Regions from separate parts of the Arthrobacter sp. zg-Y895 genome, predicted to be linked through region 3. Evidence: riboswitches for the same ligand, from Rfam matches in the RefSeq annotation. Region 3 holds a riboswitch; each other region holds the start of a gene.

What was found. A riboswitch is a leader RNA that binds a small molecule or an ion and turns the genes downstream of it on or off. The one in region 3 is predicted to bind S-adenosylmethionine.
Region 1: linked by a shared signal. The riboswitch ahead of LJ760_RS16475 (bifunctional o-acetylhomoserine/o-acetylserine sulfhydrylase) and the one ahead of LJ760_RS02770 (hypothetical protein) in region 3 are both predicted to bind S-adenosylmethionine.
Region 2: linked by a shared signal. The riboswitch ahead of LJ760_RS05935 (cobalamin-independent methionine synthase II family protein) and the one ahead of LJ760_RS02770 (hypothetical protein) in region 3 are both predicted to bind S-adenosylmethionine.

Annotation. Positions count from the first base shown of each region.
Region 1 covers NZ_JAJFZY010000013.1:23,632-32,994, forward strand. The annotation lists gene LJ760_RS16440 (formimidoylglutamate deiminase) at 1-243, shown strand, start outside; gene hutI (imidazolonepropionase) at 240-1,463, shown strand; gene LJ760_RS16450 (dihydrofolate reductase family protein) at 1,507-2,067, shown strand; gene LJ760_RS16455 (CPBP family intramembrane glutamic endopeptidase) at 2,129-2,917, shown strand; gene LJ760_RS16460 (glycoside hydrolase family 2 protein) at 2,979-4,787, shown strand; gene LJ760_RS16465 (endonuclease domain-containing protein) at 4,906-5,733, opposite strand; gene LJ760_RS16470 (VOC family protein) at 6,283-6,933, opposite strand; SAM riboswitch class IV at 7,094-7,210, shown strand; gene LJ760_RS16475 (bifunctional o-acetylhomoserine/o-acetylserine sulfhydrylase) at 7,288-8,604, shown strand; gene metX (homoserine O-acetyltransferase MetX) at 8,643-9,363, shown strand, end outside.
Region 2 covers NZ_JAJFZY010000003.1:883,470-892,832, forward strand. The annotation lists gene pgm (phosphoglucomutase (alpha-D-glucose-1,6-bisphosphate-dependent)) at 1-1,357, opposite strand, end outside; gene LJ760_RS05930 (hypothetical protein) at 1,474-1,839, shown strand; gene LJ760_RS05935 (cobalamin-independent methionine synthase II family protein) at 1,940-3,145, opposite strand; SAM riboswitch class IV at 3,165-3,288, opposite strand; gene LJ760_RS05940 (peptide MFS transporter) at 3,412-4,881, opposite strand; gene LJ760_RS05945 (MsnO8 family LLM class oxidoreductase) at 5,085-6,077, shown strand; gene LJ760_RS05950 (amidase) at 6,079-7,479, opposite strand; gene LJ760_RS05955 (rhodanese-like domain-containing protein) at 7,630-7,956, shown strand; gene pheA (prephenate dehydratase) at 7,953-8,933, shown strand; gene LJ760_RS05965 (DNA topoisomerase IB) at 8,984-9,363, shown strand, end outside.
Region 3 covers NZ_JAJFZY010000003.1:218,349-227,711, forward strand. The annotation lists gene LJ760_RS02745 (SGNH/GDSL hydrolase family protein) at 143-1,168, shown strand; gene LJ760_RS02750 (FAD-binding oxidoreductase) at 1,225-2,607, opposite strand; gene LJ760_RS02755 (ATP-dependent DNA ligase) at 2,723-3,790, opposite strand; gene LJ760_RS02760 (RBBP9/YdeN family alpha/beta hydrolase) at 3,801-4,352, opposite strand; gene LJ760_RS02765 (LLM class flavin-dependent oxidoreductase) at 4,427-5,446, shown strand; SAM riboswitch class IV at 6,123-6,255, shown strand; gene LJ760_RS02770 (hypothetical protein) at 6,271-6,675, shown strand; gene LJ760_RS02775 (CPBP family intramembrane glutamic endopeptidase) at 6,827-7,591, opposite strand; gene LJ760_RS02780 (NAD(P)H-hydrate dehydratase) at 7,633-8,514, opposite strand; gene LJ760_RS02785 (histidine phosphatase family protein) at 8,495-9,235, opposite strand; gene LJ760_RS02790 (MFS transporter) at 9,274-9,363, opposite strand, start outside.

The DNA.
Region 1 (9,363 bases), on a different contig from region 3:
GACCTGACGGCCGTGGACCCGCACAGCCTGAGGACCGCCGGATCGCGGCCCGACCAGCTGGCATTCTCCGCCACCGCTGCGGACGTAACCGCCGTCGTCGTCGGGGGCCGGCTGCGCGCCCGGAACGGTTCGCACACTTCACTCGGAAACCCGGCCGCCCTGCTGCGGGAGGCCATTGCCGCCGTCGACTCTGCGGCCGCCCCAGTGCACGAAACCCGCTTGGAAGGAACCCGGCGCCCATGAGCTCCGCTTCAACACTGATCACCAACATCGGTGAACTTTCCACCCAGGACGACACCGCGGATACCCCCGTGCTGCGGGACGCGGCCGTGGTGTTCGAGGGGGAACGGATCAGCTGGATCGGCCCGGCGGGGAACGCTCCGGCGGCTGACGAGGTCATCGACGCCGGCGGGCGGGCCGGGCTTCCGGGCTGGGTGGACTCGCACACCCATCTGGTGTTTGCCGGGGACCGCAGCGCGGAGTTCGAGGCACGGATGGCGGGGCAGGCCTACGAAGCAGGCGGGATCGCCGTCACGACGGAAGCCACCCGGGCGGCGTCGGACTATGACCTGACCCGGATGCTCCTGGCCCGGGCTGCCGAAGCCGCAGCGGGCGGCACCACGTACCTGGAAACCAAGACCGGCTACGGGTTGAGCGTGGAGGAGGAACGCCGGCATGCCCGGATCGCTTCCACAGTGGCGGACACCGTCACCTTCCTGGGCGCGCACCTCGTTCCGGACGGAGCCGACGCCGACGAGTACACGGAGCTGGTCTGCACCGACATGCTCGCTGCAGTGCGCCCGTATGTGCAGTGGGCAGACGTTTTCTGCGAAAAGGGAGCCTTCACCGAGGAACAGTCCCGCCGGGTGCTGCAGGCGGCCCGGGATGCGGGCCTGGGGCTGCGGGTGCACGGCAACCAGCTCGGCCCGGGGGCCGGTGTGCGGCTCGCCGTGGAGTTCGGGGCGGCCAGCGTCGACCACGTGAACCACCTGTCCGACGACGACGTGGCCGCGCTCGCGGACACATGGTCCGGGTGGGATGCGGGTACCGGAGTTCCCGGCACCGTGGCAACATGCCTGCCCGCCTGCGACCTGTCCACCCGGGCACCGCTGGCTCCGGCACGGCAGCTGCTGGACGCCGGCGTGCAGGTGGCATTGGCGTCCAACTGCAACCCGGGAACGTCCTTCACCAGCTCCATGGCCTTCTGCGTGGCCACCGCTGTGCTCCAGATGGGACTGACCGTGCAGGAAGCCGTCCAGGCCGCCACTTACGGCGGCGCTCTGGCACTGCGGGTGCACACCGGGGAGGACCGGGACGGTGCACGGGCTGTCGGGTCGCTCGCCGTCGGGCACCGTGCCGACCTGCAGCTGCTCAACGCTCCCTCGGCCGCCCATCTGGCGTACCGGCCCGGCATGCCGCTGACCGGCATGGTGTTTCGAGCCGGGGTGCCGGTGCGCCGCTGATCGCACCCTTGTCCTCCGCTGAGGTGCCGGGTTGAGTTGACGCATGGGAAAGATCATCTATTCGGTTTCCTCAACCCTGGACGGCTACATCGCAGATGCCCAGGGCGACTTTTCCTGGGCCTTTCCCACCGAAGCAGTGATTGCAGCGCTCACCGAGGACATGGCGAACGTGACCACGTACCTGTACGGACGGCGGATGTACGAAACCATGGCCGTCTGGGAGACCGACCCCTCCGCAGCCGACGAGTCACCGGAATCGGCCAGCTTCGTCGAGGTCTGGAAGCGTGCCCGAAAGGTGGTCTTTTCCAGGACGCTGGACGATGTCTGGACGGAACGGACCCGATTGGAAAGGGAACTCACGGCGCAGGCCGTCGAGCGGGCGAAAGCCGAAACGCCCGGCGACCTCACCATTGAAGGCCCCACCCTGGCCGGAACGGCCCTCCGGATGGGACTCGTGGACGTGGTGGAACTGATGATCTGGCCCGTGACGGTGGGCGGCGGAACCCGGGTGTTTCCCGACGGGCTAAGGGCAAACCTCCGGCTGGCACGGGAACGGCGCTTCGATGAGCAAGGCATGGTCCAGGTCCGATACGAGACGGGGTAGGCCCGCATCCGGGCAGCTCCGCACCGGGATCCACCCGGCGGCGTCCGGCACAATGGTGTCCATGCGCGCTGCCTTCCCCTCCGCCCCCGCCGAATCCCTGGATCCGCGGGCACGCCGGATGCTGGTGTTCGAAATCCTGATTGTGCTGGGGCTTTCGCTCGGCAGGTCCGGGGTCTACGCCGTCGTCGAACTCATCGAAAAGGCCACCGAGGCGCCCTTGGGCGATCAGACCACCACGCTGAATCCCGTCCTCGATGACAGGCCGTACTTCGACCTGGTGTACCAGCTGCTGGGGATCTTCTTCTCCCTGCTGCCCGTGGCGCTGGTCCTGTTCCTGCTGACCGAACCGGGGAAGTCCGCGTTCCGCCGGATCGGGTTCACGTTTGCCCGGCCGCTTCGGGACTTCGCGTTGGGGGCGGCTCTGGCAGCGGTCATCGGTATCGGCACGCTTGGCGTTTACGCCGCCGGACGGGCCCTGGGCATCACCACCGCCATTGTCCCGGCAGCCCTGGACACCTACTGGTGGACACTGCCGGTGCTGATCCTCTCTGCCATTCGGCACGCCGTGCTCGAGGAAGTCATTGTGGTGGGCTACCTGTTCCTGCGGCTGCGGCAACTGGGCTGGGGGACGCCGGCGATCATCCTCACCAGCGCCCTGATCCGGGCCAGCTACCACCTCTACCAGGGCATCGGCCCCGGTATCGGGAACTTCCTGATGGGCCTGCTCTTCGGCTACGTCTACACCAGGACGCGGCGGGTGATGCCGCTCGTGATCGCGCACGCGCTGGTGGACATTGCCGGGTTTGTCGGGTTCGCCCTCTTCGGTTCGGCCATCGGGATCGGCGACTAGCGGGCGCCCGACTAGCGGGCACTGCGACTCCTCGGGCACATAGGATGGCCCCGTGACACTGATGACCTCCTGGGGTACAGCCCTGGACCCCGAATCCGTCCTGCCGGAATACCCCCGACCCCAGCTGGCCCGCGACAGCTACCTCAATCTCAACGGCTACTGGCAGTACGCCATCACAGGCACCCGTCGGGAGCAGCCGCCCCGGGACGGGGACTGGGACGGGCACATCCTGGTGCCGTTCTCACCCGAAGCGCCGCTCTCCGGAGTGAACCGGTACCTCCAGCCGCAGCAGCTGCTCTGGTACCGGCGGACCGTGACCCTGCCGGAGGGCTTCGCGGGGGAGCGGGTACTGCTGCACTTCGGCGCCGTGGACTCCAGCTGCCGGGTCACGGTCAACGGCATTTCCGTGGGCGGGCACGACGGCGGCTACCTGCCGTTCTCCCTGGACATCACCGACGCGCTGGCTGCGGGTCCGGACGGCGGTTCACCCGGGGCTGAGCACGAAATCGTGGTCCGGGTCCGTGACCTGAGCAACGCCGGTTCCGCCAGCCGCGGCAAGCAGACCCTGGACCGCGGCGGGATCTGGTACACCGCACAATCCGGGATCTGGCAGACGGTCTGGCTGGAAGCGGTGCCGCAGGCGAGCATCACCCGTCTGGTCCTTGTCCCGGACCTCGACTCGGTGACCGCCACGGTGCTGGTCGACGATGTCCGGTCCGCCCCGGACAGCACTGACCTGCAGGCGGAAGTCACCTTAGCCGCGGGCGGGCACCCGGTGGCGGCCGTCGTCGTCGTTCCCGGTACGCCGGCGCGGATCCCGATACCGGATCCGCACCTCTGGTCCCCGGAGGACCCGTTCCTTTACGACGTCACCGTGCGGCTGCTCACCGGCGGGAAGGAAGCGGACCGTGTGCGCAGCTATACGGCGCTGCGGACCGTAGGAACGGGACCCGACGACGCCGGGCACCTCCGGTTGCTGCTGAACGGGCGGCCGTATTTTCACGCGGGCCTGCTGGACCAGGGGTACTGGCCGGAAGGGCTGTACACCGCGCCGTCGGACGAGGCCCTGGCCTCCGACATCCGTGCGGCGAAGGACCTGGGCTTCAACATGCTGCGCAAGCACATCAAGATCGAGCCCCTGCGCTGGTATTACCACGCAGACCGGCTGGGCATCCTCGTCTGGCAGGACCTGGTCAACGGCGGCACGACCTATAAACACTCCGTTGTCACTGCCCCCGCGGTGGGTGCGGCGCACCGGGCCGACGGCGACTACGCGGCCTTCGGGCGTGCCGACGAGCAGGGCAGGGAACAGTTCCTGGCCGAACTGCACGGCACGGTGGAGCTGCTGGGCAACAGCCCGTCCATCGCGGTGTGGGTGCCGTTCAATGAAGGATGGGGCCAGTTCGATGCCAATGCCGTCGCCGAACTGCTGCGAAGCCTGGACCCGACCCGGACCATCGACCACGCCAGCGGCTGGCATGACCAGGGCGGGGGAGACCTCAAAAGCGTGCACGTCTACTTTGTGCCCTTTCGGCTGCGGAAGGGCTGGCTGGCCGGCGGCCGTGCAGTGGTGCTGTCCGAATACGGCGGGTACAGCCTGCGGATCCCCGGGCACACCTTCAACAACAAGGAGTTCGGTTACCGGCGGTTCCGGTCCCGGAGTGCCCTGGCCCGCGCCTACGAGCGGCTGCACCGGCGGCAGATTGAACCTGCGGTCGCCGGCGGGCTGGCCGCCACGGTCTACACCCAGCTCACCGACGTCGAGGACGAGGTCAACGGGCTGCTTACCTATGACCGCCGGGTGGTAAAGCTCGACGCCGAGCTGGTGCGGGGGATCAATGCGGGGCTTCGCCGGGCTGCCGGGGGCTGACCCGTCTTGCTGCGGGTTTGCCTCGTTTTGTCCGGATCCCTGCAGATTGTCCGATTCCCTGCGCCGCGCGGCGCAGGGATTGCCACAAACCGCAGGGATTCGGACAATCCGGAGGGAATCAGTGGCGTCGGGAGCGGGGGAGACCAGCGCGGAGCAAGCGCTGTACCAAGGACTCAGGGTGCTGGGGCTCTCTTGAGATGTCGTCCCAGGACCAGCGTATAAAACTGACCCCCGTTGCGCGGAGGGCATCTTCGCGCCGTTTCTCCTGACGCAGCGTGTCCCACGAAGGGGCAAGGGCTGCATCGCCCCGACCGTATTTCACTGCGCCGTCGAATTCCCCAACGAGCCTCTGCTCGCGCCAATAAAAGTCGACCCGGAAGCGGCCCGCGGACGTGTTGAACTGTTGCTGGAGTTCCGGCGGAAGGAAACGGTGCCGGTGAATCACTGCCCGGGAGTAGGACTCACCCGCCGATTCGGAATGTGGATCGGCGAAGTCGACAACCCGCTGAGCTCGGAGCTGCTTAACCTGACCGGGCAGGTTCCCGGCTGTTTCCCGCAGGCGGTCCTTTGCCAGGGGAGGCAAACCACGAACGGTATCCGGCCGTAGCACGTGGTCCATGGCCGGAACTGCGTGCTCGAAAGGGAGATAGGCAGCCATGTCCAGGACGGTCTGCGCCCGGGACGTCAGGGCCACCTCATCCAAGGTGGTGACCGGTTCCAACAGCTGACGCTCCACCCAGCGGAGCCCACCACGGCGCTGGCCATGAGTGGGAGGTACGGCCAACAGCAGAACCTCAGCAGAGTGTCCAATGACGGGCAGCCCCCACATGACGGCAGCAGATTGCTGGATAAGGATGCGCTGACCGTGTCCCTGTTCCACGGCCGCCCGGATCCGCACCCGTTGCTGTTCCCAGGGAGAAAGATGCTGCCACTCATCCGCCTTCATGTAGGCACCATGACGGACGCGGATCAGCTGACCGGACCGGCAGCTCGAGGCTAAGGCACGGCGGTAAGCACCGTGGGCCTCCGCATCGGCTGTGAAAATGAGCTCCGGATCCATGGGCTCAAAGATGGATGGGTAACAGCGGACCCGCGAGGGTATGCCCCCCTATTGTGGAAAACCCTCGGGCGCCTCGGTCTGGCGAAGCCCCGCGGTTTGTCGCGATGCCTGCGGTTTGTGGAGCCCCATCGGCGTGGCAATGCCCTGCGGTTTGTCGCGATCCCTGCGGTTTGTGACGATTCCTGCGCCGCGCGGTGCAGGAATCCGGACATACCGCAGGGATCCGGACACAGCGCAGGGACAGACCGCAGGGGTTCGGACTCAGTGCGGGGACAGACCGCAGGGAACCGGACATACCGCAGGGGGGGGCACCGTGCGGGCACATTTCGGGAAAAGCCTGCCGGTTTGGGAAATTCCTGCCACGGCGCAGCGCAGGGATTTCCCGAACCGGCAGGAAAACCCCAAAACGGCAGCAGAAGCAGCAGAAACCCAGTGCTAGATCTCGACAGGACCGTTCGCGGTGTCGAAGGTGACGGACATGATGCCCGGTGTGCCGGCCGGGGCAATCCACGTGACATCCACGTTCTCCAGCGGCTTCTCCACGGGATGGCCCAGCCAGTCGGTGACGCGTGCGGCGGACCCGGCAATGGTCAGGGACTTCAGCTTCACCGAACCGGGCATTCCCGGAATGGCGTTGGAGGGGTGCAGCTCCGCTGTGCCGTCGTCCCAGCGGAGCAGGTAGGGCACCTGCGGATCGGCAATCAAGCCGTTGATGCCGATCTGCCGCCAGGTCAGCTCCTGCCCGTCGGGGAACTTGCGGTTGCCCGGGACGGACTGCCGGCCGAGACGTTCCTCGAAGGGCGAGAGGTCATCAACGGCAACACACCAGCCCATCCAGCCGCCGCCGCATTCGGAGCGCTGGCGCACGGCCTGGCCGAACGGCGCCTTGTCCGACGCCGGGTGGTTCAGGACCTCCACCACCTCGACGTACTGGTTGTTGGCCAGGGGCAGGATCATATTGCGGGTACCGAATCGGGGGTGGACGCCACCCTTCACGAAATCGGCGCCGAGAGCAGCAGCAATCCTCTCGGTAGTGGCCAAAAGACCGTCAGGTTCACAGGCATAAGAAACATGGTCCAAGCGCATGCGGCCCATTGTGACACGTTGTGATACCCGTCTCGACCAAGGGAAGCCTAAGTGCGGAATGTTCCCCGACGCAGTACCGGATTACAGCCAAAAGGCTCCGGCATTTCACGGTGCGTCACAGAGGTTGCGCGACGGCGGCATATCGGTTTCCATAGGTGCAGGTCATGAGTGCCAGCAGATAGCCCCGGCTTGCTGGCCGGCAACCCTCCAACCGCGGTGGGGTGCCCCGGGTGAAGACCTGGCCGTACGCCAAACGGGCGTCCGGCAAGCGCGGGTCCCACGACCCCACCGGACATCCGGCGTACCCGGATGCACCCCGGCGGCGTTGTGCGGCCCCTGGTTTGAAGGAGCATCATGAGTGCAGACTGGTCATTTGAAACCCGCCAGATCCATGTAGGCCAGGAGCCCGACGCCGTCACCGGCGCTCGTGCCCTGCCGATCTACCAGACGACATCCTTCGTTTTTCCGAGTGCAGAGGCCGCTGCGAACCGGTTTGCCCTGGCCGAACTGGAACCGATCTACACCCGGATCGGCAACCCTACCCAGGAAGCGGTGGAAAACCGGATTGCCTCCCTTGAGGGCGGCGTCGGCGCCCTGCTGCTGGCGTCCGGGCAGGCGGCCGAAACCTTCGCGCTGCTGAACCTGGCGCAGGCCGGTGACCATGTGGTCGCCAGCCCCAGCCTCTACGGCGGGACCTACAACCTGCTGAAGCACACCCTGAAGCGGTTCGGCATCGAAACCACCTTCGTGCAGGACCCGGACAACCTGGACCACTGGCGCGATGCCGTCCGGCCCAATACCAAGGCCTTCTTCGGCGAGGTGGTCTCCAATCCCCGCCAGGATGTCCTGGACCTGGAGGGCATCAGCGCCGTGGCCCACGAGGCGGGCGTGCCGCTGATCGTGGACAACACGCTGTCGACGCCGTACCTGATCCGTCCGATCGAATGGGGAGCCGACATAGTGGTCCACTCGGCCACGAAGTACCTCGGCGGGCACGGGACGGCCATTGCCGGCGTCATCGTCGATTCGGGCAACTTCGACTTCGCCGCGGATCCGGAGAAGTTCCCCGGGTTCAATACCCCGGACGAAAGCTACAACGGGCTCGTTTACGCCCGGGACCTCGGCGTCAACGGGGCCCTCGGGGCGAACCTGGCTTTCATCCTGAAGGCGCGGGTGCAGCTGCTGCGGGACCTCGGGTCCGCCGTGTCGCCGTTCAACGCGTTCCTGATTGCCCAGGGACTGGAAACGCTGAGCCTGCGGCTGGAGCGGCACGTAGCCAACGCCGTCGCCGTAGCGAACTGGCTGGAAGGCCACGACGACGTCGTGTCGGTTGCGTACGCGGGCCTCGAGTCCAGTCCGTGGTTTGAGCGTGGCCGCAAATACGGGCCGCGCGGCACCGGCGCCATTGTCTCCTTCGAGATCGAGGGCGGCATCGACGCCGGCAAGCGCTTTGTGGACGGACTGGAGCTGCACTCACACGTGGCCAATGTCGGAGACGTCCGTTCCCTGGTGATCCACCCGGCGTCGACCACCCACAGCCAACTGGGTGCCGAAGCACAGCTCGCCGCAGGGGTCAGCCCCGGACTGGTGCGCCTCTCGGTCGGCATCGAGCACATCGACGACATCCTCGCGGACCTTGACGCAGGGTTCCGGGCCGCCAAGGGAGCATAGCGCCCGTGTCACGGCACCCGGCACCCCGGCACGAGCCGCTGACGGTGCCCCCGCTGCAGCACCCCTCCAATCAGGATGGGGTGCTGCAGTACGCCTCCATCGGCGGACTGGAGCTGGAAACCGGAGGGTACCTGCCCGACGTCGTCCTGGCCTACGAGACGTGGGGGCAGCTGGACCCGGACGCCGGCAACGCCGTGCTGGTTCCGCATGCGCTGACCGGCAGCACCCACGTAGCCCGCGGGAGCAGCACCGAACCGGGCTGGTGGGAGGAGCTGGTGGGCCCGGGCCGGACTGTGGACACTCGCCGGTACTTCGTGGTCTCGGTCAACATGCTGGGCGGTTGCTACGGCTCCACGGGACCTGCCTCGGCTGACCCGGACGGATTGCCGTGGGGCTCAAGGTTTCCGTTCGTCACCGTCCGGGATTCGGTCCGGGCGGAGGCGCGGCTGGCGGACCGGCTGGGAATTGCACGGTGGCATGCCGTGCTGGGCGGTTCGCTCGGGGGAGCGCGGGCGCTGGAATGGGCGGTGACCGAACCGGACCGGGTGCGGCACTGCGGGGTGATCGCAGCCACCGCAGCCAGCACGGCCGAGCAGATCGCGTTTGCCCAGGCGCAGCTGGCCGCTATCCGGCTGGATCCGGATTTCAACGGAGGCGACTATTACAACGGCACGCCTCCGCTGGCCGGCCTCGGCCTGGCCCGCCGGATTGCGCACATCACCTACCGGTCCGAACCGGAACTGGAATACCGGTTCGGAC
Region 2 (9,363 bases), 670 kb from region 3:
GGGTGGCGGGTGCGTCCACGCGCGCATATTCGGGATCGCCGAACTGGTTGGTCAGTTCGCGGTACCGCTGGGACGGGGTCTTGCCGGTGACGGCCGTCATTTCCGAGGCCAGCAGGGCCAGCAGGATGCCGTCCTTGTCAGTGCTCCAGGGGCTTCCATCGAGCCGGAGGAAGGAGGCGCCGGCGGATTCCTCGCCGCCGAACGCGGTTTCGCCGGAGAGCAGACCCGGCACGAACCACTTGAAGCCCACCGGTACCTCCATGAGGACCCGCCCCAGGTCTGCGGTAACGCGGTCGATCATGGAGGAGGAGACAAGGGTCTTGCCCACCATGGCGTCTGCGCTCCAGCCGGAGCGGTTGCGGTACAGGTAGTCAATGGCGGTTGCCAGGAAGTGGTTCGGGTTCATCAGGCCCGCGTCCGGGGTGACAATGCCGTGCCGGTCGGCGTCGGCGTCGTTGCCCGTGGCAATGTCGTAATCCGCTGCCCGGGAAATCAGCGACGCCATGGCGTACGGCGAGGAGCAGTCCATGCGGATCTTCTCATCCCAGTCCAGGGTCATGAAGGCCCACTGCGGGTCCACGTTGGGATTGACCACGGTCAGGTTCAGTGAGTGCCGTTCCGCGATGGCGCCCCAGTAGTCCACGGAGGCGCCGCCGAGGGGATCGGCGCCGATGTGGAGGCCGGCGCTGCGGATGGCATCCAGGTTCAGCACCGCGGGCAGGTCTTCCACGTAATGCGCCAGGAAGTCATAGGTGCCCACCGAATCTGCCAGGCGTGCTTCACCCAGCGGGATGCGCCGGACCCCGTCCAGGCCGTTCTCCAGCAGCTGGTTGGCGCGGTCGGCAATCCAGTTGGTGATGTCCGATCCGGCGGGTCCGCCCGTGGGCGGGTTGTACTTGAAGCCGCCGTCCGCCGGAGGGTTGTGCGAAGGGGTGACCACAATGCCGTCAGCCTGTTCCGTGCGCGTGGAATTATGCACCAGGATGGCATGGCTCACGGCCGGGGTGGGGGTGAATCCGTTTCGTGCGTCGATCTGCACATTTACGCCGTTGGCGGCCAGGACCTCCAGGGCGGTGTTCTGCGCCGGTTCGGACAGGGCGTGCGTGTCCTTGCCCATGAACAGCGGCCCGGTGATGCCTGCGGATGTGCGGTACTCCACGATGGCCTGGGTGATGGCGGCGATGTGCTGCTCATTGAAGGCGCCGTTGAGGGAGGAGCCGCGGTGCCCGGAGGTGCCGAAGGCCACGCGCTGGGCAACGTTGGACGGATCCGGTACGACGTCGTAATAGGCGTCCAAGAGCGCGGTGAGATCTACAAGGTCGGAAGGTTCGGCGCGTTGGCCGGCACGATTAGACATACCCCTAAGCATGCCAAAGAAACGCAGTCGGCGTCAGACGCGCCGTACACGTAGAAACGCAGGGACAGCCGTATGCTTCTAGCCGAAGCCGCGGGTGCGGCGGGGGAAGGAAGCTGATGGCCACTTCGAGTAGTTCCGTGCCGCCGCAGCGAGCATTGCCGCACGACGGCCTGCGCCGCGGCGCCCGGGCCATGATGGTTTTCTTCAACGTGCTCTACCTGTGCGCCGCACCGGTGTTCTGGTTTTTCTGGACGCAGCGCTCGGCGTTCGCACTGCCGGCCTGGGCGGAAACCGCCGCGGGTTTTGCCAGCGGACCGTTGCCGGCTTTGGCTTTCGCGGCGGCCTGGGCCGCGGCGGGGATCCTCTTCGGGCGGGACCGGCGGCAGGCCGGAGCGGACGCGTTCAATTCCGTCTGTGCACTCGGTGCCCTGGCGGCAGTAAGCGGCATGCTGGCGCTGGTCAGCGCCGGACTGGACGGCTAAGGCGACGGGCAAGGGTGCGGCGGGCGGGATGCCGGTTCCGCCCGCCGCACCTTCGCACCGGTCAGTGGCCCTTTTCCTTGTTCAGTCCCTGCGTGCCTGCCTACCAGAGCCGGGCGCTGGCCAGCCGGGCACCTTCTCCGAGCGTCTCCAGCTTGGCCGCCGCGATCTGGGGATGCACCCGGCCGCCCAGCCCGCAGTCGGTGGACGCAATGACGTTCTCGCGACCCACCAGCCGGGCGAAGCGTTCAATCCGGTCCGCCACCAGTTCCGGATGTTCCACCACGTTGGTGGCATGGGAGACCACGCCGGGAATGAGGACCTTCCCGTCCGGCAGCTTGGTATCTTCCCAGACCCGCCATTCGTGCTCATGCCGCACGTTGCCTGCCTCGAAGCTGTAGCCTCCGGCGTTAATCTGCAGCAGGGTGTCCACCAGGTGGCGGAACTCGATGTCCGTAGTGTGCGGCCCGTGCCAGGAACCCCAGCACAGGTGGAAGCGGACCTGTTCCTCGGGCAGGCCGCGCAGGGCATAGTTCAGGGCTTCGACCCGGATCTGCGTGAACTTGAGGTAGTCCGCCACCGACGGCTCGGGGTTGATCTGGTCCCAGTTCTCGGCAATCGACGGATCATCGATCTGGACGATCAGCCCGGCGTCCACGATGGCAAGGTATTCCTCCCGCATGGCATCCGCGCAGGCGTAGATGAACTCCTCCTCCGTCGCGTAGTACTCGTTGGTAATCCGCGAACAGGAGCCGGGCGAGAGCGAGGCGAGGAAACCCTCGGACAAACCTGCCTCGGCCAAACCGGACTTGAGGTTGGCAATGTCGCTGGCCACGGCGTCGTACCCCGTGTATTCCACCGGACCCGTGACCTTGGGAAAGACCTTCTGCGCCCCGGTGGTGATGCCGGAGGTTGGGTCGGTGTAGGCATCGGCGAAGCGCTGCCGGTCGCGGCGGTCCCCGAAACTGGTGAGGACAACGTTGCCGGGCTCGGAGCGGTGCGGTTCCATGTTCCAGATCCCCGTTTCGGCAACGCTCAGGCCGCCAAGCCGGGCAAACGAATAGGACCACCAGGCCCCGTAGTCGACGTTCGCGGACATCGCATGCCCGTATTCGCCGTCGTTGGGGATGTCGATGCCCGCCTGGCGCTGGCGCCGCACGAGGTCGGCGACGGCGGCCTGCAGGAGTTCGGCGTAGCCTTCCGTATCCGCGGGGTCGGTTTCACGGGCCGCGTTTGCGGCAAGCAGTTCAGGGGTCCGGGGGAGGGAACCGGCGTGGGTGGTCAAAATACGGTCAGTGCTTTTGCGCATGGCAGTGATCCTTTAGGAATCTGTGCTCTTGCCCGCACCGGATGCCCAAAAGGCGGTGCAGGCCGCTTCGTCATCCGAACCACCCGTGAAGCATGGGGTTGGTGCACGGCCAAGTCGGAGCTTGGCGGCCGTGTCTCCTGAAGCTGGGACCCATCCTAACCATGCTGCAGGGATGCAGCCAAGTACGGAACGGGACGGCAAAAAGGACGGCGGCACCGGAGTGTTCCGGTGCCGCCGTCCTTAGTGAAACGCTTGGTGCCTGCCTGCTAGCGCACGCCGCCCATGAGCTTCTTGATGCCCGGGGTAGCCGCAGCCAGGGCAATGCCCAGGACGATCGCGGTAACGCCGCTGAAGGTGAAGTAGCTGACTTCGGTTGCCGGGTCGTAGAACTGTGCCAGCCAGCCCGCCAGGGTGGTGCCCAGGGAGACCGACAGGAAGAACAGTGCCACCATCTGGGTCCGGAAGACTTCCGGGGCCAGCTTGGTTGCCACGGACAGGCCGATCGGGGACAGGAACAGTTCAGCAAACGTGAACAGCAGCAGGATGCCGGCCATGGCCAGCAGCGGGGTGCTGTTCGGCGCGCCGCCGGAGAACGGAATGAAGGCCAGGAAGGCGAGGCCCATAACGGCCAGGCCCATGGCGAACTTCAGCGGGGAGGACGGCTGGCGGTCGCCCATCTTGGTCCAGACGCCGGCGAAGACGGCTGCGAAGATGATGATGAAGACCGGGTTGATGGACTGCACCCAGCTCGGCGGCATCTCCCAGCCGAAGATGCTGCGGTTCAGCGAGCTATCCGCGTACATTGCGACCACCGTGAACTGCTGCTGGAACAGGGCCCAGAAAGCAGCACTGGCAATAAACAGCGGCATGAAGGAGTACACCCGGCGGCGTTCCACCTGGCTCACCTTCTTGCTGCTGAGGATGATCACGAAGTACGCGACGGCGGCCACGATGGCGAGGATCGCCATAACCACCGCGAGGTTCTTGGCGGTCAACACTTCGAAGACAACGGCCAGCACGATGACGACCAGTGCGGCAGCCGCGATGAGGCCGACCTTCATGAACTGCTGCTTCGGCAGCGGGTTGGCTACCTCGTGGGCGGATTCGGGCAGGTTCTTGCGGGTCAACCCGTACTGGACCAGGCCGATGGCCATGCCGATGGCGGCCAGGCCGAAGCCGTAGTGGAATCCGTATTCGGTCCAGGCCAGGCCGGTCAGGATCGGGCCGATCAGGGCACCGATGTTGATGCCCATGTAGAAGATGGAGAAGCCGGCGTCGCGGCGCTGGTCCTTTTCGTCGTACAGGGTGCCGACGAGCGATGTCGCGTTGGCCTTCACACCGCCGGAGCCCAGGGCGATCAGGATCAGGCCGGCGGCCAGTCCGACGGCGCCTGGCAGGACGGCCAGGGAAATGTGGCCCAGCATGACCAGCGCGGCAGCGTAGAACAGCACTCGTTCTGCGCCGAAGACGCGGTCCGCCAGCCATGCACCGAGGATGGTGGAGAGGTATACGCCACCGCCATAGGCGCCGACCAGGGAGACGGCAATGGCTTCGTCGATGCCGAGGCCGCCGTCGGTGGTGCTGTAGTACATGTAGTACAGCAGGATGCCCTGCATGCCGTAGAAGGAGAATCGCTCCCACAGCTCAACGCTGAAGAGGTTGGCCAACATCCGGGGATGGCCGAAGAAGGTTTTACGCGCTTCTTGTACGCCTGAGGTACTGGGGGTATGGCTCACGAGGTTAATATTCCCACTCCCTCGCGGGGGTCAAGCAGCCCGAACTTAAAGAAACCGCCGGAGACTAGGCAGCTTTCCGTTGAGGTATGTTGAAGGTCACATGAAAAACGGATGATTTTGCCCGCGTTACATGCTTACGTGCCTGCATGACGCGCGGATTTGCACGGCTGCGGCGGAATTCCCTAAGCAGGCAGGGGGTTGGCATGGGTATGCCAAGCCTCAGCGTTCCCGTCTCGATCCTTGACCGTGCAAACTCCCGTGAAGGGTTTCCCGAGTCGGATGCGCTCAATGCAGTGCTTGCACGTGCCGAATCGGCAGACCGGCTGGGTTACCGGCGCTTTTGGGTTGCCGAGCACCACGCCGTGGCCGGAATTGCCGGCTCGGCCCCCGCCGTCCTGATGGCCGCCCTGGCGGCACGCACCAAAAACATCCGGATCGGCTCCGGCGGCGTGATGCTGCCGAACCACCAGCCGCTGGTCGTGGCCGAGCAGGCGGCGACGCTGCAGGCCCTGTATCCCGGCCGGATTGATCTTGGCCTCGGCCGTTCCCTCGGTTTCACTCCGGCGGTGCGGAAGGCACTGCGCGCCGGACCGGCCGAAGCGGAGGAATTCGAAGCGCAGCTGGCGGAACTGCTCGCCTATCTCGACGGCACCGCGCCGATCACCGCCCGCCCGCAGGACGGCGGACGGACGCCGGTGTTTGTGCTTGCCACCGGAGCAGGAGTGGAAATAGCAGCACGCGCCGGCCTGGGCGTCGTCCTCGGCGGCCCGGCGCTGTTCCGGCAGAACAGTGCCGGGCAGACAGGCGCGCTGGAACGGTACCGCTCCGCCTTCCGCCCCTCGGACCGTTTTCCCCGGCCCTACGTGCTGGCGGCAGCCAACGTCGCCGTGGCCGGCAGTGAAGAAGAGGCAAGGGAACTGCTGCTGCCCGAGGCGCATGCCCTGGCCGATTCCCGGACCAAGGGGGTGTTCCCCGCCCTGTCAGCAGCGCACAGCGCCGCCGAACTGTCCGGACGGCAGCAGGACCTGGTCCGCTCCACCCTTGAGACCTCTGTCTACGGAACAGTGGAACAGGTGCACGGCAGGCTCGAGGACCTGGTGGCTTCCGCCGGTGCGGACGAGCTGCTCGTTACCGGCGGTGCCTTCGATGTCGAGGGACAGCGGGAATCCGACCGGCTGCTGGCAGGCCTCTTCTAGGTCAGTACCCCAGCTGGGCCGCCACGGCCAGCAGATCCGCTTCCGCACCGGGCCGCCCGATCAGCTGGATCCCCATGGGTAGTCCGTCCGCGGTATCCAGCACCGGCAGGGTAATCGCGGGAAGCCCGCAGACATTCACCATGGAGGTGAAGGGGGAGTACCGGCACTGCCGTGCGTAATCCTCGTCCGCCCGGTCACCGGCGCCGGCATCGTCGCTGGTGTACCAGCCGAGGGGCCGTGGCGGCATTGCCAGGGTAGGCGTCAGGATCATGTCGTAGGCGCTGTACTGCCGGATGGTTTCGGCCTCGAAGGCGCGGAGGACGTCGACGGCGGCCACCAGGTCCGCGGCACTGCGCCGAAGGGCGCGCTGACGCATGACGGCGGCCAGATCGGTCAGCCGTTCTTCCCCGCCCGGTGCCAGAACGGCGGTGGCCAGCCCGGCCGTCCACACCACCTGGAATGCGTCCGGATACCGTTCGTCATAAACCAGGTCCGTGTCCAGCAGATCGTGGCCGGCACCGGTCAGGGCCGCGATACCGGCGTCGAGCGCCTGTACCGCCTCGGGATCAAGCCGGATCTCCAATCTGGATTCAAAGGGTGAGCGCGTGCTGATCCCGATCCGGAACCTGCCCTCGGCCCGCAGCGCGGCCTCGAGGAAGCTTCCGGTGGCGGGGGCCGCGCTGGTGGCACGGTAATTGGGTTCGTCCACCATCGCATCCAGCAGCAGTGCCGCATCCGCCGCGTTCCGGGCCAGCGGGCCGGCCACCACGAATTGCCCCAGGTCCTGCTGCCCCGAACCGGCCGGGATCCGCCCGCGGTTGGGCTTCAGGCCCACCAGTCCGGTAGCCGCCGCAGGGATGCGCACCGAGCCGCCGCCGTCGGTACCCGGCGCAAAGGGGACCAACCCGGCGGCGACTGCGGCCGCGCTGCCGCCGGAGGATCCCCCGGGGCTGAGCCGCTGATCGCGCGGGTTCCGCGCCGGCGGACCCACCCGGTTTTCGCTGTAACTGCTGAGCCCGAATTCGGGGACCTGGGTCTTGCCGAGGCTGATCGCCCCGGCCCGGCGAAGGACGGCCGGCAGGGGCGCGTCCTCCCGGGCTATCCACGGGTCCAGGGCCGTGCTGCCCATGGTGGTGCGCACGCCGGCCACATCGGTGAGGTCCTTGTGCGCCAGCGGCATTCCGTGCAGCAGGCCCAGTTCTCCGCCACGGGCACGGTGTGCATCCGCAGCCCTCGCCTCGGCGACGGCGAGTTCCGGCGTCGGCGTGAGGAAGGCCCCCAATCCCGGGTTGAGCTCTTCGATGCGCCGCAGGTAATGGTCCGTGGCTTCCTCCGCCCCGAGCCCGCCGGAGGCCAGGGCATCCCGGAGTTCGACGGCGGTCATCTCGTGGGGAGCGGGCATAGCGTGCCTTTCGGTGCGGGCGGCGTCCGGGCGTTTATTCTCTCGGACCGCGTCCCACTATAGGCTGGACAAAACGGCACCGTACGGCGGGCCCGGGCGTGCCCGGAACCGCGCGCGGGGCTACATTTCCGTACGACAGTGAGGGCAGCAATGAGTGAGATGCAGAGCGTTACCGTAGACACCATTCCCGAGGGCGCGAAGATCCTCGACGTACGGGAAGACTACGAGTGGGAAGCCGGCCACGTTGACGGCGCCCTCCACATCCCGCTCGACCGGCTGCCCGAGGCCCTTGACGATCTGGACCCGGACCAGGACCTTGCCGTCATCTGCCGCACCGGCGGCCGCAGTGCCCGGGCCACCCAGTGGCTGGAAGCCAACGGCTACTCCGCCGTCAACGTAAACGGCGGGATGGGTGCCTGGCTCGAGGCGGGGAAGCCCATGGTGTCCGACAACGGGCAGGAACCGACCGTTAAATGACGCATGCCGCCGACACCCAGGCCGCCCCGCACCACCGCGGTCCGCTGGGGGAAACCGTGGTTTATGCCTACCTCGGCCCGGAGGGCACCTTCACGGAGGCTGCACTGCTGACCATCCCGGGCGCCCAGGACGCCGTCCGCATTCCGGCGCCCAGCGTGAATTCCGCACTGGAAATGGTCCGCTCGGGGCAGGCCACCGCTGCAGTCGTGCCGATTGAAAACTCGGTGGAGGGCGGCGTCAGTGCCACCCTCGATGCGCTTTCCGCCGGTGCCTCGCTGCGGATACTGAGGGAAATCCTGGTTCCCATCACCTTTGTCCTGGCGGCGCGCCCGGGGGTGGCCCTGGCGGATATTCGCACGGTTTCCACCCACACCCATGCCTGGGCGCAGTGCCGGGAATGGGCTGCGGGAAATATTCCCGAGGCGGAATATCTGCCCGCTTCCTCAACGGCCGCAGCAGCAGTTGAACTGAGCGAAGCCGATCCGTCCTTCGACGCCGCGATCTGCGCGCCGCTGGTGGCGCAGCGGCTCGGGCTGGAAGTCCTGGGGGAGGACATCGGCGATGTGCGCGACGCCGTCACCAGGTTCGTCATGATCAGCCTGCCCGGCCTGCTTCCCGAACCAACCGGCTCCGACAAGACCACCCTGGTAGTTCCCCTGCCGGAGGACCATCCGGGTGCCCTGATGGAAATCCTCGAGCAGTTCTCCACCCGCGGGGTGAACCTGAGTCGGATCGAGTCCCGTCCCACGGGTATGTTCCTCGGTGATTATTTCTTCAGCATCGACGCCGACGGCCATGTTGCCGATGCCCGGATGGCGGATGCGTTGAAGGGCCTGCACCGGATCAGCCCGGAACTGCGTTTCCTGGGGTCCTATCCGCGGGCGGACCACCGCGAGTCGGAGATACCCCGGCACACCAGCGACGAGGCATTTCGGGCCGCTGACATTTGGTTCGAGTCCCTGCTGAACGGATACTAGGGCTGGAAGCTGCGGCCGAACCGTTCCGCGGCGGGTGAAAGGGACGCATCATGGGCCGACTGCGGCGAAGCAACTGCGAACATCCCGGCTACTCCCGCCGGCGCTGGGGCAAGGGATTCAGTTACCGGGATGTCCGCGGAAACGTCATCACCGACCGCACGGTCGTGGCGCGGATCCGCTCGCTGGCCATTCCGCCGGCCTGGACGGATGTCTGGATCAGCCCGTACGCCAACGGCCACATCCAGGCAACGGGAACCGACGCCGCCGGACGCAAGCAGTACATTTACCACCCGCAGTGGCGTGAAATGAAGGACCGGGAGAAATTCGACCGCGCCCTCGCGTTCGCCCAGTCCCTTCCGGCGGCCCGCCGCCTGATCACCAAGCACCTGCGCGCCGAGGGCTGCAGCTCGGAACGCGCCCTGGCCGCAGC
Region 3 (9,363 bases):
CGAAAGCGGCCCTTCCCACACCCGTTGGACTTTAAATACTGCTGCCGTGCCGACATGGTGTACCTCTGGTTGCCGCGGGTCCCTCCCCTGCGCCAGACTCGTGCCCTCGAACGTTTGCAGCACCCCCGCTAAGGAGCACGAGATGAGCCCCAAACCGCTGCTGTCCCGACGTCTGGCTGTCCTGGCAGTGACTACCACTGCCCTCCTGGCCGGAGGTGCTGCCCCGGCCAGCGCCGGCGGTGCCCACGGGCCCGATTCCCGCGGCGGGCATACGGTTGAGCACCGCGGCGGGCACGGGTACGGCGGCGGACACGGGCATGGGGGTGGGCACGGCGGCGGGCACGGGTACGGCGGCGGACACGGGCATGGGGGTGGGCACGGCGGCGGGCACGGTCGGGGGCACGGCAGTGTCGACTACGTGGCGTTCGGTGACTCCTATGCCTCCGGCTTCGGCGGCGGCCCCGTACTGGACACCTGCGGCCGGACGGCACAGGGCTACCCCGTGCTTCTGGACGCCCTGGACCGGGTAGAGCTGGACGGTAATGTCACCTGTTCGGGCGCCACTGCTCTCACAACCCCGCCCGACGCTCCGGTGGACCTTCCCGAGCAGATCGACGACGCCGCTGCCCGGGGCCTGCTGAATCGAAAGACGGACACCGTCACCGTGACCATCGGCGGCGATGACGTCCGGTTCGCTTCGGTGGTAGCCGCCTGCGCCGGGGCACAGCTGCCGGCCACCTGCGCCCCTGCCATCGATCAAGCTGCCGCTTACGCACAGACCGTCCTGGCACCACAGCTGGCAGCGGAGTTTGCCCGGATCGCTGAACTGGCTCCAAGGGCAACCCTGGTGGTGACGGGGTATCCGTACCTGTTTGAGCCCGGAACCCCCGGACCGCTCAGTACCGAGGCGCAGGCCCTCTTTACACGGGGTACCGATGCCTTGAACACGGTCATCGCGGAACAGGTTCCGGACAACGGGGTGTTCGTGGACGTGGTGGATGAGTTCGCCGGGCACGGCGTAGGGTCCACGGATTCCTGGATCATCTTCGATCTCCTAAGCCCGTACAACCTGCATCCCACGGAGACGGGATACCGGGAGGGCTACACCGCGGCCATCCTCGAGGACGCGGGCAGCGAGTTCGGGGTCGGCTGCCGCGGACGGCGCTAGACGCGGATGCCGCCGGGCGGCACCTCCCGGCCCAGAACCTCCCGTCCGGGCCGCCGTCAGGAGACCGGCAGCGGAACCGCGTGGCCGAACCGGAAGAGGTTCTGCGGATCGTAGGCGGCCTTGGCCGCCTGCAGCCGCCCGAAAACCTCCGGATCCCACGCAGGCCGGGCGCCTGCCTCCGTGCGTGCCGGTCCGCTGAGGTTGACCAGCGCGCCGGCAGCGTAGGGGCCGACGACGACGTCGAGCCGATCGAGGGCGGCTGCTGTGGCGTCCGCAGCCGGCGGGACGTTGAGTCCCACGGAGTAGAGGTTGAAGGCTGCCTCCCGGCCTGACACCGCATCCTCGAACGGAGGATCCAGAGCCAGTGATCCGCCCATCAACCGGATTTCCGTCATCATCAGCGGAGTATACGAACCCGGCCCCACCTGGCCCAGCACTCCGGCCGCCAGTTCATCGGGCAGCTCGGCCAGCAGGGTCCCGCGGTCCAGGGCGGGCACCGGTTCGTCCGGATCCATGTGGATGCTGCCCACTGCCCCGTAGTCCATCGGTCCGGCCGTATCCATGAAGGGCGCGGAGACATGCCGCATGGGTTCCAGCAGCGTGTCGCCCTCTTCCCGGCTGCCGAACACCGCGAACCGCAGGTGCACCGGCGCGGTACCGCGCAGTTCCTCGGGCAGGAAAGGGGCATCCGGCAGGTGCAGGAAGGCCAGGGACGCTGAAACATTTGTCGGCAGCTGGGGTGTCCAGGCACGGAAGGCGGCCAGGGCCTCCGGGCCGGCATCTTCCGGGTACATGATGCCGCCGCCGTAAAATTCCCGGAACGGGGTCAACCCGAGCGTCATGGCCGTGATGACGCCGAAGTTGCCCTTGCCGCCGCGCAGTGCCGCGAACAACCCGGCGTCCTCGGCGCTGCCTGCTTCGAGGTGCCTCAGGCTGCCGTCGGGGGTCACAACATCTATGGCCTGCACGTGGTCGCTGGCGAATCCCAGCGCCCGGCCCATCAGCGGCAGCCCCCCGCCGGACGCGTAGCCCACCACTCCCACCGTTCCGGAGGAGCCGTGCGGGCCCGTAAGCCCGAGCAGCACGGTCTTCTCCAGCACCGAGCGCCAGCTGACGCCGGCACCCACGGTGACCGTGCCTGCGTCGGAGTCCACCGCCAGGTCCTGCAGCCGGGACGTGTTGATCAGCAGGCCCTCGTCCATGGCGGCGGCAGCACCGTGGCCGGTTGCCTGCATCCCGACGGGGATGCCCCGCTCAGCGGCCCAGCGGACGGCGTTCTGTACATCCTCGACGTCGGCTGCACCGAGCACGGCATCGGGATGCTGGATCAACGAGGGGTTGAAGCCGGCGGTGTCTACGGCGTACCCGGGCTCCCCTGGACTGTTCAGCGGACCATGGACAACGCTGCGCAGGGTTTCGAGGTCGGCTGCCTGGATCATCTTCGGCTCCTTGTGGGCGGGTGTCCGCGGCCGCCGGTCCAGCGGACCGGAGATGCTGACAAAAAATGCTAGGCATCGATGTGCTTCCCTGCCTAGCCCCGCCGGACAGTTTCCGCTAGCTCCCGAGCACCTCCGCCAGATCGAACTTCACCGGCTCCTCCAGCTGCTCATAGGTGCAGGATTCGGGCGTCCGGTCCTGCCGCCAGCGGGAAAACTGGGCCACATGGCGGAACCGCTCCCCCTCCATGTGGTCGTAGCGCACCTCCACTACCCGTTCCGGGCGCAGCGGTACGAAAGAGAAGTCCTTTTTCCCGCTCCAGCGGCTGCCCTCGGAGTTGCGCGGGGTGCGCGTGCCCTTCTCCTGCTCCCCCTCGGCCCAGGGGTGTCCGTCCTCGACGGCGACCAGCGGCTGGAGTTCCTCGAACAGTTCCCGGCGGCGGTCCATCGGGAAGGAACTTGCTGCGCCCACGTTCACCAACACGCCGTCGTCGTTGTAGAGCCCCAGCAGCAGGGAGCCGATCAGATCGGGGCCGGATTTGTGCACCCGGTAGCCGGCGAGCACACAGTCCGCAGTGCGTTCGTGCTTGAGCTTGGCCATCGTGCGCTTGTTCGGCGCGTACGGGCCGTCCAGCGGTTTGGCCACCACGCCGTCCAGGCCGGCACCTTCAAAACGGCCGAACCAGTCCTGCGCCTGGTCGGCGTCGTCGGTGGCGGCGGTGACGGACACCGGTGCCTGTGCCGTTTTCAGCGCCTGGACCAGGGCCTCCCGGCGTTCGGAGAACGGCCGGTCCCGGTAGTCGACGTCGCCCAGGGCCAGCAGGTCGAAGGCCACAAATCGGGCGGGGGTTTCCTCCGCGAGCAGTTTCACCCGGCTGGCGGCGGGATGAATCCGCTGCTGCAGCAGTTCGAAGTCCAGCCGTTTGCCGTCCGGAGCCACCATGACGATCTCGCCGTCCAGCACGCACCTCTCGGGCAGGTTCGCTTTGAGGGCTTCGACGATTTCAGGGAAGTACCGCGTCATTGGCTTCTCGTTCCGGGAGCCGATCTCGACGTCGTCGCCGTCCCGGAAAATGATGGACCGGAATCCGTCCCATTTGGGTTCGTACAAGTAGTCCCCGCGGGGCAGGGCGCTGACGGATTTGGCCAGCATCGGGGCAACCGGGGGCATCACTGGAAGGTCCATGTGCCCATTCTTATCCGATTGCGGCCGGTTCCCCCAGCCCTGCTGTGAAGGCCGTGAGCAGGTCGCGGCCCTGCTCCCAGTAGCCCACCCCGCTCTTTTCGTTGATGTGGGCCAGCTCGCCGGCATCAATAACGGGCACCTTCCAGGCCGCGGCGATGCTTTGCGCGGCCGGCAGCGCACAGTACGGATCGCTCTCGCTGGCAATCAGCAGGCCGGGCACGGGCAGTTCCTGCATCCGCGGAGACCGGAACGTTCCTGCGGCCTGCGGAAACGAAGCGGCAACGGGATCGGGCGGGCTGACCAGGAACACCCCGTGGGCGCCGTCGGGGTTGCGCAGCAGCCATTCCACCGCCGCCAGGCAGCCCAGGCTGTGTGCCACCAGGACCGTCTGACCGTTCTGCGCGCCGGCGGCCCGGTCCAGCGCCGCCATCCAGTCCTCCAGCTCGGGTTCATCCCACGACGACGGCGCGATGCGGGTGACGTCCGGCAGCTCCGCCTCCCAGCGGCTCTGCCACTGCTCCGGTGGTGAGCCCTGATAGCCCGGGACCATGGTGATGTGCACTGGGGCTGTTTCCTTTCACTGGTTCGGCGCAGGTGACCGGGAATACTGCCGGCGTTTCCGGCGCTGGAGCTTGTATGAAGAAAATAGGATTCCTGTCCTTCGGACATTACCGGAATGCCGTGGGATCGATGACTCCCAGTGCGCAGGACGCAATACTGCAGCAGATTGAACTGACGGTCGCCGCCGAGGAAATCGGCGTCGACGGCGCGTACATGCGGGTGCACCACTTCGCCCCGCAGTTCTCCGCCCCCTTCCCCATGCTCTCCGCCATGGCGGCACGGACCAGCCGGATCGAGCTGGGCACGGGCGTGATCGACATGCGCTACATGAATCCGCTGGCGATGGCAGAAGACGCCGCAGTGGCGGACCTGATCAGCGGCGGCAGGCTGCAGCTCGGCATCAGCCGGGGATCCCCCGAGCCTGCCCTGCGCGGTTATGAGTCCTTCGGCTACGTTCCCGGCCCGGATTCCTCCGACGCGGAAATGGCCCGGCAGCACACCGAAGTGTTCCGTGCCGCCATTGCCGGCGCCGGGGTGGCGCAGGCTGATCCGGCCATGACCGGCAGCACCGGAGCCATGGCCATTGACCCGCTGTCCCCCGGACTGCCGGAGCGGATCTGGTGGGGGTCCGGGACCCGGGCCACCGCCAAGTGGACCGGCGAGCAGGGCATGAACCTGATGAGCTCCACGCTCCTGACCGAGGACACCGGGGTGCCGTTCGACCAGCTGCAGGCCGAGCAGATCGCGGTGTACCGGAAGGCCTGGGCCGACGCCGGACACCAGGGCACCCCGCGGGTGTCCGTCAGCCGCAGCATCATTCCGCTGGTGACCGGGCAGGACCGGCACTACTTCGGGCTGCGGGCGCAGGCCGAAGGCCGGGACCAGGTGGGCCACCTCGACGGCGGCTTGGCCCGGTTCGGGAAGAGCTACATCGGGGAACCGGACGTCATTGCCGCAGAGCTGGCCGCGGACGCCGCGGTGCAGGAGGCCGATACCGTCCTGGTGACCGTGCCGAACCAGCTGGGCGTGGAGTACAATGCACATCTGCTGGAGAGCATCGTCAAGCTTGTGGCCCCGGGGGCCGGCTGGCGGTAAGTCTCGTCCCTGGGGCCGGACCCGCCCCCTGCGGGCGGTCCCCCTAGAGTTCGCCCCCCCCTGCGGGCGGTCCCCCTAGAGTTCGCCCCCCCTGCGGGCGGTCCCCCTAGAGTTCGCCCCCCCCCTGCGGGCGGTCCCCCTAGAGTTCGCCCCCCTGCGGGCGGTCCCCCTAGAGTTCGTCCCCTGCGTCCGCCCCCTGCGGGGCTGGAACGGCGGCAACGAAATTCCCCGCTCGCAGAGCTCGCGGGAAATATTAAAGCCGCCTTCCTCCAGCCCCTCCGGCGGCGGCGTGTGGTGTCACCTTCCGGCGGCGCATGGGCCCCAGCTCCTCAGTGTCTCCGGTGGCGGGATGTGGCCCCCGTGTCTCCGGTGGCGGGTTCTGACCCCAGCTCCTGCGGCGGCGAGCGTGAGGATGTTCGTCCAGCGGTCTCCCGGGGTTGATGGCAGGTGAGGTGCGGAACGCAGGCTCCGGACGGGCCGGGTTAGGCGGCTTTAATAATCCTTGCGAGCTCTGCGAGCAGGGATTTTCGTTGCCGCCGTTCCGGTCCGCCCGGCGCACCCACCGGGAACGTACCCCCATCGCACCGCCCGACGCACCCACCGGAACGCGCACAACCGCACACCCGGAAACGGTCCTCTGTCGAAATGTCAGTGGCCTCAGCTACAGTAGTTTCAGCTTCACGAGATGTGGCCTTCGCCCGGTTTACCGGGCACAAAAGCTCCGACTGGCCCCACACCAACCCCACTGTTCGGCGGGTGGTTCGGATGACGAAGCGGCCTGCGTCATACGTCGCAGGCAAGGACAACCTGCAAAGGAACCCACTGTGAGCATTTCCAGTGTCAGCAAATCCGGTCTCAGCAACTGCAGCGGCTTCGCCCCGGGGCACAACATCCATTGGATCCATCGCCGCCGCCTCGAGGGCTGGGAGCAGTGGTCGGACGTCGAAGTCACGGCCGATCCGCAGCTGGACCTCATCTATCTGGTGTCCGACGGAACCCAGCACCTGATGTGGTTCCACAACGTTCCGGCCGTCGCCACTGCGCTCGCGGCCGCCGTCGACACCCCGCAGTGGTGCCAGCGCTATTCCACACTGATGGTGCCCGGCGGATTCGATTCGGATGCCCGGAGTTCTTTTTTCTACTTGGCCCGGCCGGAGCAGGTGGTTCCATGCAACGGCTCCCTGGTTCGGGCCCCGGAAACTGAGCGGATCGAAAAGGCCGGCTCCTAGCCGTTCTGCTACGCCCCGGGATCCCAACGGATACCGGGGCAGAGCAAGCTACGCGGAGGAAACCGGTCGCAGGGGAACGTCGGGGTGCGTGCCCTCCGCTACGAGGCCAGCCACGGACCCCGGCGTTAGCTGTCCAGAAGGCAGACGGCAGCTACTGCTGCAGCAGCTCCGGCGGCACGCTGTAGATGAGGATGACACCCAGCAGGTTTTTGGCGGCGTGCACACCGTAGGAAAGCATGAAGTTGTTTCCGGCCCAGACGTAGATGCCCACAAGGGTGGCTCCCATCGCCAGGTAGGGCATCAGCACCGGGAGGGACAGGGATTCCTTGCCCACAATGTGGATGGAGGCGAACAACAGGACCGACAGGATGCAGCAACCCCAGAGATTCCAGTAGCGGCTGAGCTTGCCGATCAGCAGGTGCCGGAAAATGTACTCCTCGACAAAGGGCGCCAGCACCACCAGCAGCGGCACCACCAGCCACGGCGAAACGGACCCCACAAATCCCTCCACGGCTTCCTGGTTCACCGCCGTTTCGACCTGCCCGCTCAGCAACGCCCCGATCATGGTGACAATAAGCATGGCGATGACGCCGACAGGAATCAGGGACAGGGACAGCACCGGCCGAGTGGCCAGGATCTTGGCTTCGCGCACCACGTAGGGCCTGGCCGCGAGGAAAGCCAAGAGGCCGGCAACCCCGTAAAACGCCAGGTTCAGGACGTAGGCAGCTGCAACCGGATCCGGAACCAGCAGCACCAGGACAGGCATGACGAGTCCGGGCGCAAAGCTCAGGACCAGCAGGAACAACACGTAGAAACCTGCTGCCACGGCGTCACGGCGGGTGAAACGGTAGGAAAGCCACGGAATTTGGGCCGCAGGTCGCCCCGGAGGGCCGGTCCGGTATTCGTTCGCTGTCATTACCTCAGGATATGGGCCGTTCCGCCGGGATACAGCCCTCGCTAGCTCAACTCCGCGATCACCGGCGGCATGGCCTCGAGCAGTTCCCGTGCCAGGAAGCTGAGCGGTCCCCGCGAGGCGGAGAGCCGGTCCCCGCTCACCGCGTGCAGATAGGTGCCCCAGCACGCTGCCTGTTCCGGCGTCGCACCGCGGGCCAGGAACCCTCCCACCGCACCGGCAAGGACATCCCCGGACCCGGAAGTACCCAGGCCCGAGTTCCCGGCCGGCACTTCCCAGCTCCTTCCGTCAGGCGCGGTAATGACGTTGTGCGCGCTGACCACCGCGGAGTATTTCCGTGCCACCTCCAGCGAGGCTTTCGGCAGGTCCAGAGAGTCTTCGTCGGCATCCTCGTCCTCGAGGAGACGCAGGATTTCTGCACCGTTCGGGGTCAGGACCAGCCTGCCGGCCAGGGTGTCGTAAAGTTCCGGCAGCCCGGGCAGCACTCCCAGGGCAAAGGCGTCCAGTACCACCTGCGTCTTTTTCCCGAGCAGAGGAACCACTGACTGCAGGAGCGCTGCGGCCTGCTCGGCGTCGTCCAGGCCGGGACCGATTACCACTGCCGACGCCGTCGAAAGATCGGATTCGAGCACCTTGCCTGCCGCAGCGCCGTCAATCCCGCCGTCTTCCTCGGGCAGTCCCACCACCCCGGATTCGGGGATGGCCACGGCGACGGCGATCGCTGCCGATTCCGCCAACCCCATGGTCAGGCGGCCTGCGCCGACCCGCAGCCCGGCAAGCCCGGTCAGCATCACCGCTCCCGGAGTGCTCCGGGCTCCGCCGACCACCAGCACGGTGCCGCGGTCCTCCTTGCCGGAGGCCTCGGTGGAAAGCCGCCAGCCGCGCAGCAGCGCGGGGGTAACAAGCTCAGCGGGGGTGGATGTCATCAGTTTCTCCTGCATGTTCGGTTACCGGTGCTCCACTGTCCTGCAGGTGGAGCACGCTGTTGAAGGTGTGCAGCTTCCAGGGCCCGGTGCCGGCGGGGCGCACCAGCCGGGTCACTGAGCCGTTCCGCACGCTGTTGGCGGCGGCGGTGTCCAGCAGTTCCTGCTCGCTCATCCGTTCCAAAACGTAGCGGATCAGCAGGATCACGGCGTCGTGGCAAACCACTGCCACACGCTTGCCGTCTTCCTCGTCGTCAAGGTCCCGGAACACCGAACGCAGCCGCAGCGCGACGTCGGCCCAGGACTCGCCGCCCGGCGGACGGTAGGCGAATTTCCCCAGCCAGGACCGGCGTTCGGCTTCCTCGGGATAACGCGCCGCGACGCCGGCGGAGGTCAGCAGGTCCAGGATCCCCAGTTCCCGGTCCCGCAGGCGCTCGTCAATCCGCATGACGCCGGTGAGGCCGGGCAGCCCCGCCAATTCGGCCGTCTGCCGGGCCCGCAGGTAGGGTGAACACCAGACAGACTCGGGCAGCTCATCGGCGGGAAGCCCGGCAATCCAGCGGCCAAGCGCTTCAGCCTGCTCCTCGCCGTCGGAGCTGAGCGGGACGTCGGGGTCCCGCCAGGGAAGGTCAATACGTTCGGCGCCCTCGCGGCCGGCGCGGGTAGCGGCCACGTTGCCGGCGGATTCACCGTGACGGACCAGAATCAGTTCAATTGCACCCATGCTCCGACTCTACCCGCCGGCCTCCGGAGGCCAAGGGCTCAGGCACCGGAGCGAGTGTCCACCCTGCCGCCGTTGCGCACCGTGAACGTCAGCAGCAGGGCGACGGCGGCAAAAGCCGCAAGCAGCAT